DNA from 3 places in the Rhizobium sp. LARHSG275 genome. Region 3 is predicted to be linked to each of the others. Evidence: predicted binding sites of a transcription regulator. Region 3 holds the regulator's gene; each other region holds the start of a gene.

Region 1 (4,180 bases), on a different contig from region 3:
GATCCCGCCGTGATCCTCTTCACCTCGGGCTCCGAGGGCACGCCGAAGGGCGTGGTGCTGACCCACCGCAACATCCTGTCGAACGCCGCACAGGCGGCTGCCCGCATCGATTTCCACAGCGGCGACAAGGTGTTCAACATCCTGCCGGTGTTCCATTCCTTCGGGCTGACGGCCGGCACCGTGCTGCCGCTGATCTCGGGCGTGCCGGTTTATTTCTATCCGTCGCCGCTGCATTACCGCATCGTGCCGGAGCTGATCTATGTCTCCAACGCCACGATCATCTTCGGCACCGACACCTTCCTCAACGGCTATGCCAGGACGGCGCATCCCTACGATTTCCGCTCGATCCGCTATATCTTCTCCGGCGCCGAGCCGGTGAAGGCCGCGACCCGCCAGACCTATATGGAAAAATTCGGCCTGCGCATCCTCGAAGGCTACGGCGTCACCGAGACGGCGCCGGTGATTTCGATCAACACGCCGATGTACAACAAGTCTGGCACGGTCGGCAAAATCCTGCCGGGCATGGAATGGAAGCTCGAACCGGTGCCCGGCATCGATGAGGGCGGAAGGCTGCATGTGCGCGGCACCAATGTCATGGCCGGTTATCTCCGTGCCGAAAAACCCGGCGTGCTCGAGCCGCTCGCCGACGGCTGGCACGATACCGGCGACATCGTCACCATCGACGAGGACGGCTTCGTCAAGATCCGCGGCCGCGCCAAGCGCTTCGCCAAGATCGGCGGCGAAATGATCTCGCTCGCCGCCGTCGAGACGCTCGCCGCCGAGCTCTGGCCGGGCGCTCTCTCGGTCGTCTCCTCGATGCCCGACGCCAAGAAGGGCGAGCGCCTGGTGCTGCTTACCGACGCCCCGACCGCCACCCGCACCGAATTCCTCGCCTTCGCCAAATCCAGGGGCGCCATGGACATGATGGTGCCGGCCGAGGTCAATATCGGCAAGGTACCGGTGCTGGGTTCCGGCAAGGTCGATTTCGTCGCGGCGCGGAAGTTGGCGGAAAGTGCGGTGCAGCCGGGGGAGGCGGCGTAGGCGTCGTGTGGCAGGCCTCAGGCGCAAACCGGAATTGTTGCAGGCGCGTTGCAAGACCCCTCCCCAACCCCTCCCCACAAGGGGGAGGGGCCAAGCCGTGGTCCCGGCGGCGACCAAAGGAGAGGTCCTGCCGGCTGTTACCGTTAGTTTGGTACGATGCGGGGTCACGTGAAGCAGTGCGGCACGTTAGCCCCTCCCCCTTGTGGGGAGGGGTTGGGGAGGGGTCTTGAGACGGGCGCCGGCGCGGTGATCCCCCGCAGGATCGACAGGCAGACGCTGTCGAAATCGCTTTCGACAACTGGCTGCGCGTCTTTGCGCTGACCTGGAAGAACAGCCCGTCATCGTGAGGCTAGGACGATTTCGTCGCGCGGCTGGTCGTCTTGAAATTGCGCTCGGCGCGGATTTCGAGAGATTATCGGCCGCGCTCAGCGGCTCGATACACGCACTGCGCCGGCAGCTCGGAGACTGCGCTGGACGGCGGCGACCTGTCTGGATGCGATATCCACCGAGACCTCGATCTCGCCTTCGAGTGGCGCATCGCGACGGGCGCCATCGTCATGAGAGGCATCCCCGCCTGATGGCGCCGAGCCGGCGCTGTTCCGGTCGCTTGCCGACTGGATAAAGATGTCGGGCCTCGAAATCCCATGCTGCTGAACCAGATGTTCGACCGCCAGGTCGGCGGCTTCGCGTGTTTCGAACCTGGCTCGGATCGTGGTCGTGCTGTCGTCCGCCATTGGCTGCCTCCTGATATCGATGTCCACAGGATGAGAACGCCTTGGGCGGCTGGTAGTTTCGACGGCGGTCCCGGCCGCCGACTGGAATTGTTGATATCGCATTCCGAGCCTGCTATGTTCTGTTTTTGTTTCGGCGCGCAATGTCAGAGGCCGATCCCATCGCGATCGCTGAAACCGCCATGAACGAGACAAGCTCACCCCCCATCCGGAAAATCGTCCATGTCGACATGGATGCTTTTTATGCGTCGGTCGAGCAGCGCGATAATGCGGACTTGCGCGGCAAACCGATTGCCGTCGGCGGGTCGGCCGCCCGGGGTGTGGTGGCGGCGGCGAGCTATGAGGCCCGCAAATTCGGTGTTCACTCGGCAATGCCGTCTGTGACCGCCAAGCGCAAATGTCCTGACCTGATCTTCGTGCCGCCGCGCTTTGCCGTCTACAAGGCGGTGTCGCAGCAGATCCGTGAGATCTTTGCCGAATACACGCCGCTGATCGAGCCGCTGTCGCTCGACGAGGCCTATCTCGATGTGACGCAAAATCTGAAAGGCATGACGATCGCCACCGAGGTGGCTCTGGAGATCCGCGCCAAGATCAAGCAGGTCACCGGCCTCAACGCGTCGGCCGGGATTTCCTACAACAAGTTCCTTGCCAAGATGGCAAGTGACCTCAACAAGCCGAACGGCCAGGCTGTCATCACGCCGAAGAACGGGCCGACTTTCGTCGAGCAGCTTCCCGTCCGGAAATTCCATGGCGTCGGACCGGCGACCACCGAGAAGATGCATCAACTCGGGATCGAAACAGGCGCCGATCTCAAGGAGAAGACGCTGGAGTTCCTCGTCGAGCATTTCGGCAAGTCGGGGCCCTATTTTTATGGCATCGCCCGCGGCATCGACGAGCGCCAGGTCAAGCCCGACCGGGTGCGTAAATCCGTCGGCGCCGAAGATACCTTCTCAGAGGACCTCCACGCCTTGGAGCCTGCTCGCGAAGGGCTCCAGCCGCTGATCGAAAAGGTGTGGGCTTACTGCGAGGCCAACGGCATCGCCGCCAAGACAGTGACGCTCAAGGTGAAATATGCCGACTTCAGCCAGATCACGCGCAGCAAGACGGTTCTGGCACCCCTGCCGGCAATCGCCGACCTCGAGGATCTGGTCAACCTGCTGCTCGCGCCGATCTTTCCGCCGCGAAAGGGCATACGGCTGCTCGGCGTCACCCTCTCCTCGCTGGAAGGACGAGCACCGGCAGCGGAACCGCAGCTGCGGCTGACTTTTTAGACCGTGGCGCCGCATTACCGAGCGCCAATTCGAACGCCTCATCCGACTCTTCGCTGACATCCTGAGCTTTGCTCGCGCTCTCCTCGCGTCAATGCGCCTGGCGTCTTTGATATCGGTCGCCAACCTGACGCGCCGGTCTGGGCGGATGCGCGGCGGGTTTGGCCTTCCAGGGGGCCAGCACCGTCGGCATGCCGGCTTCCAGGCAGGCTGCGACAAAAGCCTCCCGCGCGACCATGCTTGGTATGATGCCGTTGAGGGCGCCGCGACACGTCTTCACCGCCCGATCATGGCGCTCTCCATGACGCAGCGGCCACTCGTTCTCGAGAAAATCCAGGGCGTCGTAGACGCTTGTGAAGGCGCGCTCCAATCCGCACTGCAACCGGAGTCTCACCGGCCGAACCCATGGGACATCGTTCAGCGGCATTTTTTCCTCCTTTCACGCCACCAATGATCCTGATCGAAATGATATTGTGGGCGACAGCGGACCGTTCAAGAGCCTAGGACCAGCCCAATTTTTGATCGGCGCGATGACGCAACCTTGCGTCTCCGGCTGCCGCAGGCGCCCGGTGCCCATCCTTGAACGACCGCGACGATCGTCCGTCGCCGCGTTGGATTTCATCCACCCGGATATCCCCGATTTCGAGCCGGGCCGGAACCTCCTCGGACCTCCGAAGTTTGCGGGACGAGGAAATTCCACATGCATCTGATACGCCAAATCCAAGGGCGCCATGGACATGATGGTGCCGGCCGAGGTCAGGATCGGCAAGGTGCCGGTGCTGGGTTCGGGCAAGGTGGATTTCGTCGCGGCGCGGAAGCTGGCGGAAGCTGGGGTGCAGGCGGGGAGGCGGCGTGAGGGCGTAGCTTATGAGATTGTTGAAAACTCAGCCCCTCACTGTAACCTTACCGGGGTCGAGCCACGTGTCTCGCCCCGTCCTGCAGACCCCCGTAAACGGGGCGAGGGGACGTGCCCTGCCAGAGGTTGGTGTGGAACGGAGAGGTCGCGGCGTTGTCCCTTCGCCCCGCGAGCGGGGAGAAGGTGGCGGCAGCCGGATGAGGGGCGGCTCTCGGCACCAAGCAACAATGGCCCCGTGCCGAGGAAACCGTCCGTTACTTCTGTTCGGGCGCCAAAAACTCTGC
Region 2 (4,180 bases), on a different contig from region 3:
GGCGACACGCCGCTCGTGCGCTTCGACAAGCTGGCGCGGGAAAAGGGCGTCGTGGCGAACCTGATCGGCAAGCTCGAATTCTTCAACCCGATCGCCTCGGTCAAGGACCGCATCGGCGTCGCGATGATCGAAAGCCTCGAAGCCCAGGGCAAGATCACCCCCGGCAAGACGGTGCTGATCGAGCCGACCTCCGGCAACACCGGCATCGCGCTTGCCTTTGCCGCCGCCGCCAAGGGTTATCGGTTGATTCTCACCATGCCGGAGACGATGTCGGTCGAGCGCCGCAAGATGCTGGCGCTGCTCGGCGCCGAGCTGGTGCTGACCGAGGGACCGAAGGGCATGAAGGGTGCCATCGCCAAGGCCGAGGAACTGGCGTCCTCGCTTCCCGATGCCGTCATTCCACAGCAATTCGAAAACCCGGCCAATCCGGAGATCCACCGCAAGACGACGGCCGAGGAAATCTGGAATGATACCGAAGGCACGGTCGATATCGTCATCTCGGGCATCGGCACCGGCGGTACGATCACCGGCGTCGGACAGGTGCTGAAGAGCCGCAAGCCCGAGATCAAGATCATCGCCGTCGAGCCGGCCGATTCGCCGATCCTCTCCGGCGGCAATCCCGGCCCGCACAAGATCCAGGGCATCGGCGCCGGCTTCGCGCCAAAGATCCTCGATACCGGCATCTACGACGAGGTCGTCACCGTAACGAATGACGAGGCCTTCGAACAGGCGCGCCTGGTCGCCCGGCTCGAAGGCGTGCCGGTCGGCATCTCCTCGGGTGCGGCGCTAGCCGCCGCCATCAAGGTCGGCATCCGTCCCGAGAATGCCGGCAAGAACATCGTCGTGATCATCCCCTCCTTCGCGGAACGGTATCTCTCGACGGCGCTGTTTGAAGGGCTTGGGAGCTGAATAGCGAATAGTGAATAGTGAATAGTGAATAGCGAATAGCGAACAGCGAATAGCGAATAGCGAATAGCGAATAGCGAATAGGATGCGAATGGGTTTGGCATTCAGGCAAGCCAATTAGCTAACTATTCCCTATTCGTACTCCTATTCGCTTCTATCCTCACGCCGCCGCCGTCAATCTCTCCCCAGCAATCCGGTAGGAAATCGCTTCGGCGAGATGGATGCGGCCGACGGTCGGTTTGCCGTCGAGATCGGCCAGCGTGCGGGCGACCTTCAGGACACGGTGGTAGCCGCGAGCGGAGAATTTCATCTTTTCGGCGGCGTCGCGCAGCAGCTGCAGGCCGCTGGCATCGGGCTCGGCCAGTTTCTCGATCATCGCGGTTGAGCAGCGGGCATTGGTGCCGATGCCTTTTGCGCCTGCGCTTTCGAAGCGCTCCTGCTGGATCTCGCGGGCGCGGGCGACGCGGCGGGCGACGTCGGCGCTGGTTTCGGCGGCCATCGGCCGGATGAGATCGGCGGCGGAGACGGCCGGCACGTCGATGCGGATATCGATGCGGTCCATCAGCGGGCCGGAGATGCGGGCCTGGTAATCGCTCATGCAGCGCGGGCCGCGGGCGCAGGAATGGCCCGGCTCGCCGGCCATGCCGCAACGGCAAGGGTTCATTGCCGCGATCAGCTGGAATTTTGCCGGATAGGAGACGCGGTGGTTGGCGCGCGCAATGACGCATTCGCCGCCTTCGAGCGGCTGTCGCAGCGCATCGAGCGCCTGCGGCGTGAATTCGGGAAACTCGTCGAGAAACAGCACGCCGTGATGGGCAAGCGACGCTTCGCCCGGGCGGGCGCGTATCCCGCCGCCGACGAGGGCCGCCATGGTGGCGGAATGATGCGGGGTGCGGAAGGGCCGGCGATCGGAAAGCTTGCCGCCGGAGAGCTGGCCGGCGATCGAATGGACCATCGACACCTCCAGCAGCTCGGCGGCGGAAAGCGGCGGCAGGATCGACGGCAGCCTGGCCGCCAGCATCGATTTGCCGGAGCCCGGAGGACCGACCATCAAAAGATTATGGCCGCCGGCGGCCGCCACTTCGAGCGCGCGCTTGGCGCTTTCCTGGCCCTTGATCTCGGCAAGATCCGGCAGGTTTGCGGCATTGGCGCGGATCGACGCCTCCGGCCTGGAGAGGACCTGCGTGCCGCGGAAGTGATTGGCAAGGGCAATCAGGCTGCGCGGGGCGAGAATATCGACCTCGGCGCCCGCCCAGGCGGCTTCGGCGCCGCTTTCGGCCGGGCAGATCAGCCCCTTGCCGAGCGCATTAGCGCCGATCGCCGCCGGCAGCGCGCCTGAGATGGCGGCGATCGTTCCGTCGAGATTGAGTTCGCCGACGACGACAAAATCCGACAGCGCATCGGCGGGAATGGCGCCGAGCGCCGCCATCAGGGCAAGCGCGATCGGCAGGTCGAAATGCGAACCTTCCTTCGGCAGGTCGGCCGGCGCCAGATTGACGGTCACGCGCTTGGCCGGCAGCGCCAGGCCGGAGGCGTGGAGGGCCGCCTGCACGCGCTCGCGGCTTTCGGCAACCGCCTTGTCGGGCAGACCGACGATCTGCATGCCGACCTTGCCGGGCGCGACCATGACCTGAACCTCGACCGGCACACCTTCGATGCCCTGAAATGCCACCGTACTGACACGCGCGACCATATGCCCATCCCCTTGCCGCAAACTCTACGATACCGCCCGCCGACCCTTGAAGCGCGTCGCATCGATGCGATGCGCTTCAGGTCTTTATTTGATGCATGTCGTGGCCCCAAAACCGTTTCGCACTTTTGGGCGACAGGCATTAAGGCCAGCGGTTGCAATCTGGCATGGACGCCGGAATAAAACAAGAACAATCAAAGAACGTAGTCAGGCATTCGTTGTGACCTTGGTTGCGCTCGGCCGCGGGACCAGAACGGTCATGGGCAGCAGGCTCAGCCGCGCTTGCGCTCGATCGCGTCCCAAAGCAGGCTCGCGATATCGGCGCCGCCGAATTTCTTCACCTCGCGGATGCCGGTGGGCGAGGTGACGTTGATTTCGGTCATGTAATCGCCGATCACATCGATGCCGACGAGCAGGAAACCGCGTTCCCTCAGCGCCGGGCCGATGCGGGTGCAGATTTCCTGTTCGCGCGGCGTCAGCTCGGTCGCCTCGGCGCGGCCGCCGACATGCATGTTGGAGCGGCTGTCGTGTTCGGCCGGCACGCGGTTGATGGCGCCGGCGAATTCGCCGTCGACCAGGATGATGCGTTTGTCGCCCTTGCGCACGTCAGGCAAATATTGCTGGGCGATGAAGGGCTCGCGGAAAAGCTGGCCGAACATTTCGAGCAGCGAAGAGAGGTTGCGATCGTCGCGGGTCGAATGGAAGACGCCGGCGCCGCCATTGCCGTAGAGCGGCTTCAGGATGATATCGCCCATCTCGTCGCGGAAGCGGCGGATCTCGTCGGCATCCTTGGTGATCAGCGTCTTCGGCATCAGGTCGGAGAATTCGGTGACGAAGATTTTTTCCGGCGAGTTGCGCACCCAGGCCGGATCGTTGACGACGAGCGTCTTTGGATGGATGCGCTCGAGCAGATGCGTCGAGGTGATATAGGCCATGTCGAAGGGCGGGTCCTGGCGCAGCAGCACGACATCCATAGTCGAGAGATCGACGCGCTCCGGCGCGCCAAGTTCAAAGTGATCGCCCTTGACGTCGCGCAGCACCATCGGCTCGACGCTGGCATAAAGCTTGCCGTCGCGAAAGCTCAGGCGCTCGGGGGTGTAATGGAAGAGCCTGTAGCCGCGCGTCTGCGCTTCCAGGCTCATGGCGAAGGTGGAATCACCTGCGATATTGATGCCGGCGACATGGTCCATCTGGACCGCTACATTGGTGATCTTGGCCATTTCCATCCCTCGCTGAATGCCGGACAGATGTAGGTCGGCCAGATATCAAACGCAACGGGCAATCAAGGGCTTCCGGTCGCGGTTTTCAGGCAGCGATGCCCTGGTTGCCGCCGTTGCGCAGCATGTTGCGGAGGCGGTAGGCGATCGCCAAGGGCTTCGGGAAGGGCTTGCGCAGGAAGGCGACCTTGCGGACGTAATTGTCAACCCGCCAGCTCGCCCAGGTTCCGCCGGCAAAAAAGGCAACGTCGCCGGCGCAGAGCGTTCGTTCGGTGCCGTCCTCGGCGGTGATATGGACCTTGCCTTCGAGGATCATCACCGTCTCGTCCCAGCCGAAATACCAGCGGAATTCGCCCGCCGTGCAATC
Region 3 (4,180 bases):
GTCGCGCTCTCCGCGCTCGTCATCATCGCCATTTCGCCGTCCGAGGTCTTGGGTCCGAGCTTCCAGATGTCCTTTGCAGCGACATTGGCGCTGGTCTCGGGCTATCAGCTATGGAAGGACCGGCGCGTCCGCGAAAACGCCTTCCTCAAGCTGCCGATCATCAGGCCGATCGTTACGGTTGCGGGTTTCTTCGGCGGCGTCTTCCTGACGTCGCTGATCGGCGGCTTTTCAACCGCGCTGTTTTCGATCGAGCATTTTCATCGCCTGACCGCCTATGGCCTGCCGGCAAACCTCGCGACGATGCCGATCATCTCCTTTATCGTCATGCCGGCCGGGCTGCTGGCGATGCTGCTCATGCCTTTCGGTCTGGATGTTTGGGCCTGGAAGGTCGTCGGATTCGGCCTCGATCTGGTGATCGCAGTCGCAAAGACGGTGTCCGGCTGGGGCGGCAATATCGACGTTGGCCGCTTGCCCGCCTGGTATTTCGCCGTCGCCGTGGCAGGCTTTCTTCTGCTGACGCTGCTCCGGACGCGACTGCGCCATTCCGGCACATCGATCATCGCAGTCTCGACGCTCCTCCTGTTGCTTCTACCGGTTCCCCGGCTGCCGGATCTGGTAATTTCGGAGGATGGCAATCTCGTCGCGGTCGTCGAGGCGGCAGCCATGGCGTCCAACCGTGAACGACCGCCGGATTTCATCTTCGACCAATGGCAGAGGGCGCTGGTCCTGCCGACGCATGATCCGCCGAAGATGCTGGATGGTCCTGCTATCCCGCCGGAGGGAGAAGACCGCCGCGTCAGGCTTTCCCGCGATCAGCAGACCGAAGCGAGGACCGCGATGCGTGCAGCCGCAGCGGCCGGTGAAGCAAACCGCTTTTCCTGCGTCAAAAAGGCCTGGTGCACATCAAGGCTTGGCAATGGCCAGGTCGTGGCCGTCATCGACAATGCCGCCTATCTCGGCCCCGCATGCGACGCCGCCGATATCGTCGTGACGTCGGTCCGCCTGCGCTTCAACAGCTGCCGCTCAGGTGCGACGCTCTTCACCGGTGAAACGCTGCGCAGGACCGGTTCCGTCGAGTTGCGCTTCACGAACGCCGGCCTGGAGGTGGCAACCGCATTCGATGCATTGTCGCGGCCATGGATGCGCCATCGCGCCTATGACTGGCGCAGCAATAGTTTTACCGAGCCCGGTTTAGCCAAGGTCAGTGATAGCGGCGAATAAGACCGACGAGCTTGCCCTGAACCTTGACACGGTCCGGCCCGAAAATCCGGGTCTCGTAAGCCGGGTTGGCGGCTTCGAGCGCAATCGAGGCGCCCTTGCGGCGGAAGCGTTTGAGTGTCGCTTCCTCGTCGTCGACGAGAGCAACGACGATGTCGCCAGGACTTGCGGTGCTGCCGTTGCGGATGATCACGGTGTCGCCGTCAAAGATGCCGGCGTCGATCATCGAATCGCCCTTCACCTCCAGCGCATAATGTTCACCGGAGCCGAGCATGTCGGCCGGAACGACGATGTCGTGGGTGTTGTTCTGGATCGCCGAGATTGGAACACCGGCGGCGATGCGCCCCATGACCGGCACGGAGACTGAGTTGCCGTTGTCGGCGACGGGTTTTGCGGCAGCGGGGGCGGCGACCGGCTGGGGCTTGCCGAGGCTGCCCTCGATGACGCTCGGCGAAAAGCCGCGCCGCGGCTGGATGCTGGGGCTGTAGGCCTCCGGAAGCTTGATGACCTCGATCGCGCGGGCCCGGTTCGGTAGGCGGCGAATGAAGCCACGTTCCTCGAGCGCTGTAATCAAGCGATGAATCCCGGACTTCGAAGCGAGGTCCAGGGCATCCTTCATTTCGTCGAAAGATGGCGGAACGCCGGATTCCTTCATGCGCTCATGAATGAAAAGGAGAAGCTCCTGTTGTTTGCGCGTGAGCATCGACGTTGTGACCTCGTGATTGAAACAAATCCAGAACAGACACTATATGTTCCATATGTGTTCCGCAAGTAGCTAAATTTCCGTAAAACTTGGCACCAACTCGTCGAGATTCTTATTTTCATTCGCCGGATTGGACACATGTCTTGCATTGAGGGTGGCGCTGTCGCACATCTCTTGCCGATTTGAGGAGGGATATGATGAACACGCATTCCACCAAACCGTACCCGCTGGATCATGTCGTGCTGCCGGTCGTCGACATCGATCTGGCGCGCGAAAGGCTCGGCAAGCTCGGCTTCACCGTTGCCGCCGATGCGCGCCACCCCTTCGGGACGGAGAATGCCTGCGTCTTCTTTGCCGACAAGACCTATCTGGAGCCGCTCGGGATCGCGAGCGTCGAGGAGAGCGAGGCATCGGCGCGACGAGGCAATGTCTTCACCGCTCGCAACCGGGCTTTCCGCTTCCGTTGCGGCGCGGAGGGGCTTTCGGCGGTGGCCTTCGGCAGCAAGGATGCCGGCATCGATCATCAGGATTTCGTCGGCAACGGGTCGAGCGCCGGGGAGATGCTGCAGTTCACCCGGCCGATGACGATGCCGGACGGCTCCGAGACGATTGCCGGCTTCAAGCTGGCTTTTGCCGGCGACCTGCGCGCGCCTGATCTCTTGCTCTTCACCGTCGAGCGTATCAATCCGCTGCCGGCCGACCGCGCCGCGCTGGAGACGCATGCCAATGGCGTGACCGGCATAACGGAGATCGCGCTTTGCGCGCCGGAACCGGCCGCATTCGCTGCCTTCGTCGGCCTTGCAGCGGCGCAATCGGCAGTCGAGAAAACCGGTTTCGGCGTCAATGTCGCGGCGTCGAATGCGAAAATCGGTCTGATGACGCCGGAAGGGCTGGAGGCCTATTTCGACATCGCCGGCTCATCCGCAGATCGCGGCCTGCGCGGCCGGGCAATCCTCTTTGCTGTTGCCGATCTTGCCGTGACAGAAGCGCATTTGGCTGCTAACGGGGTGACATACACGCGCAAGAACAATCGCATTCTGGTGAAGCCCGCGCCCGGGCAGGGCACGCTCTTCGCCTTCGAGGAAACACGATGAGCATTGATACGAATTCCGACGTCAGGGTCGGCGAAGGCCAAGGCCAGGTCACCTTTTCCAATACCGGCCGCCTGTCGCTGATTGCCGGTCCCTGCCAGATGGAGAGCCGCGACCACGCCTTCATGGTTGCCGGCACGCTGAAGGAGCTTTGCGGAAGGCTCGGCATCGGCCTCGTCTACAAGAGTTCCTTCGACAAGGCGAACCGGACCTCGCTCTCGGCCGAACGCGGTATCGGGATCGAAAAGGGCATGGAGGTCTTTGCCGACCTCAAGAAGGAATTCGGCTTTCCCGTCCTGACCGACGTTCATACCGCCGAACAATGCGCCGAGGTGGCAAAGATCGTGGACGTCCTGCAGATCCCGGCCTTCCTTTGCCGCCAGACCGACCTTCTTATTGCCGCGGCCAAGACCGGCCGCGTCGTCAACGTCAAGAAGGGCCAGTTCCTCGCTCCCTGGGATATGAAGAACGTCCTGAAGAAGCTCAATGCCAGCGGGAACCCGAACGTGCTGCTGTGCGAGCGCGGCGCCTCTTTCGGTTACAACACGCTGGTTTCCGACATGCGTTCGCTGCCGATCATGGCGGCGATGGGCGCCCCCGTTATCTTCGATGCGACCCATTCCGTGGCGCAGCCGGGCGGGCAGGGCGAATCCTCCGGCGGTCAGCGGGAATTCGTGGAAACGCTGGCGCGCGCAGCGGTGGCTACCGGTATCGCCGGCGTGTTCGTCGAAACCCACCAGGACCCCGACAATGCACCTTCCGACGGCCCCAACATGGTCTATCTCAAGGACATGCCGCGGCTGCTTGAAAAGCTACTCGCCTTCGATGCGGTCGCCAAGGCTTGACGTTCAACAGCCTGACATGATCGTGCTATAGGCGAGATCCGAACACGGTCCGAAGGGCTGGAAATTGCAGCATTGTAATTTGCACGCCTTCGACTAAGACAGGTTTCGAACCGATTTATCACCCACCGAGCAGGAAGAACCCATGACTGCAATCACCGATATCATCGCCCGCGAGATTCTCGATAGCCGTGGCAACCCCACCGTCGAAGTCGATGTCTATCTCGAAGATGGCAGCATGGGCCGCGCGGCCGTTCCCTCGGGTGCCTCGACGGGCGCGCATGAGGCGGTCGAACTGCGCGACGGCGGCAAGCGCTACCTGGGCA

What was found. Region 3 encodes LexA, which represses DNA repair genes until DNA is damaged. Its sites were predicted from a motif close to TGTTCNNNNTGTGTTCNG; they were not measured.
Region 1: the regulator LexA is predicted to act here: its motif matches at 1,891-1,908, upstream of dinB (DNA polymerase IV).
Region 2: the regulator LexA is predicted to act here: its motif matches at 2,772-2,789, upstream of ACIPSK_RS30800 (YifB family Mg chelatase-like AAA ATPase).

Annotation. Positions count from the first base shown of each region.
Region 1 covers NZ_JBIXJN010000013.1:32,123-36,302, forward strand. The annotation lists gene ACIPSK_RS18595 (acyl-[ACP]--phospholipid O-acyltransferase) at 1-1,041, shown strand, start outside; gene ACIPSK_RS18600 (hypothetical protein) at 1,467-1,775, opposite strand; gene dinB (DNA polymerase IV) at 1,955-3,043, shown strand; gene ACIPSK_RS18610 (DUF982 domain-containing protein) at 3,132-3,467, opposite strand; gene ACIPSK_RS18615 (hypothetical protein) at 4,151-4,180, opposite strand, start outside.
Region 2 covers NZ_JBIXJN010000033.1:40,785-44,964, reverse strand. The annotation lists gene cysK (cysteine synthase A) at 1-909, shown strand, start outside; gene ACIPSK_RS30800 (YifB family Mg chelatase-like AAA ATPase) at 1,067-2,599, opposite strand; gene gshB (glutathione synthase) at 2,869-3,816, opposite strand; gene ACIPSK_RS30790 (cupin domain-containing protein) at 3,902-4,180, opposite strand, start outside.
Region 3 covers NZ_JBIXJN010000002.1:251,832-256,011, forward strand. The annotation lists gene ACIPSK_RS03190 (ComEC/Rec2 family competence protein) at 1-1,221, shown strand, start outside; gene lexA (transcriptional repressor LexA) at 1,202-1,921, opposite strand; gene ACIPSK_RS03200 (VOC family protein) at 2,119-3,015, shown strand; gene kdsA (3-deoxy-8-phosphooctulonate synthase) at 3,012-3,857, shown strand; gene eno (phosphopyruvate hydratase) at 4,000-4,180, shown strand, end outside.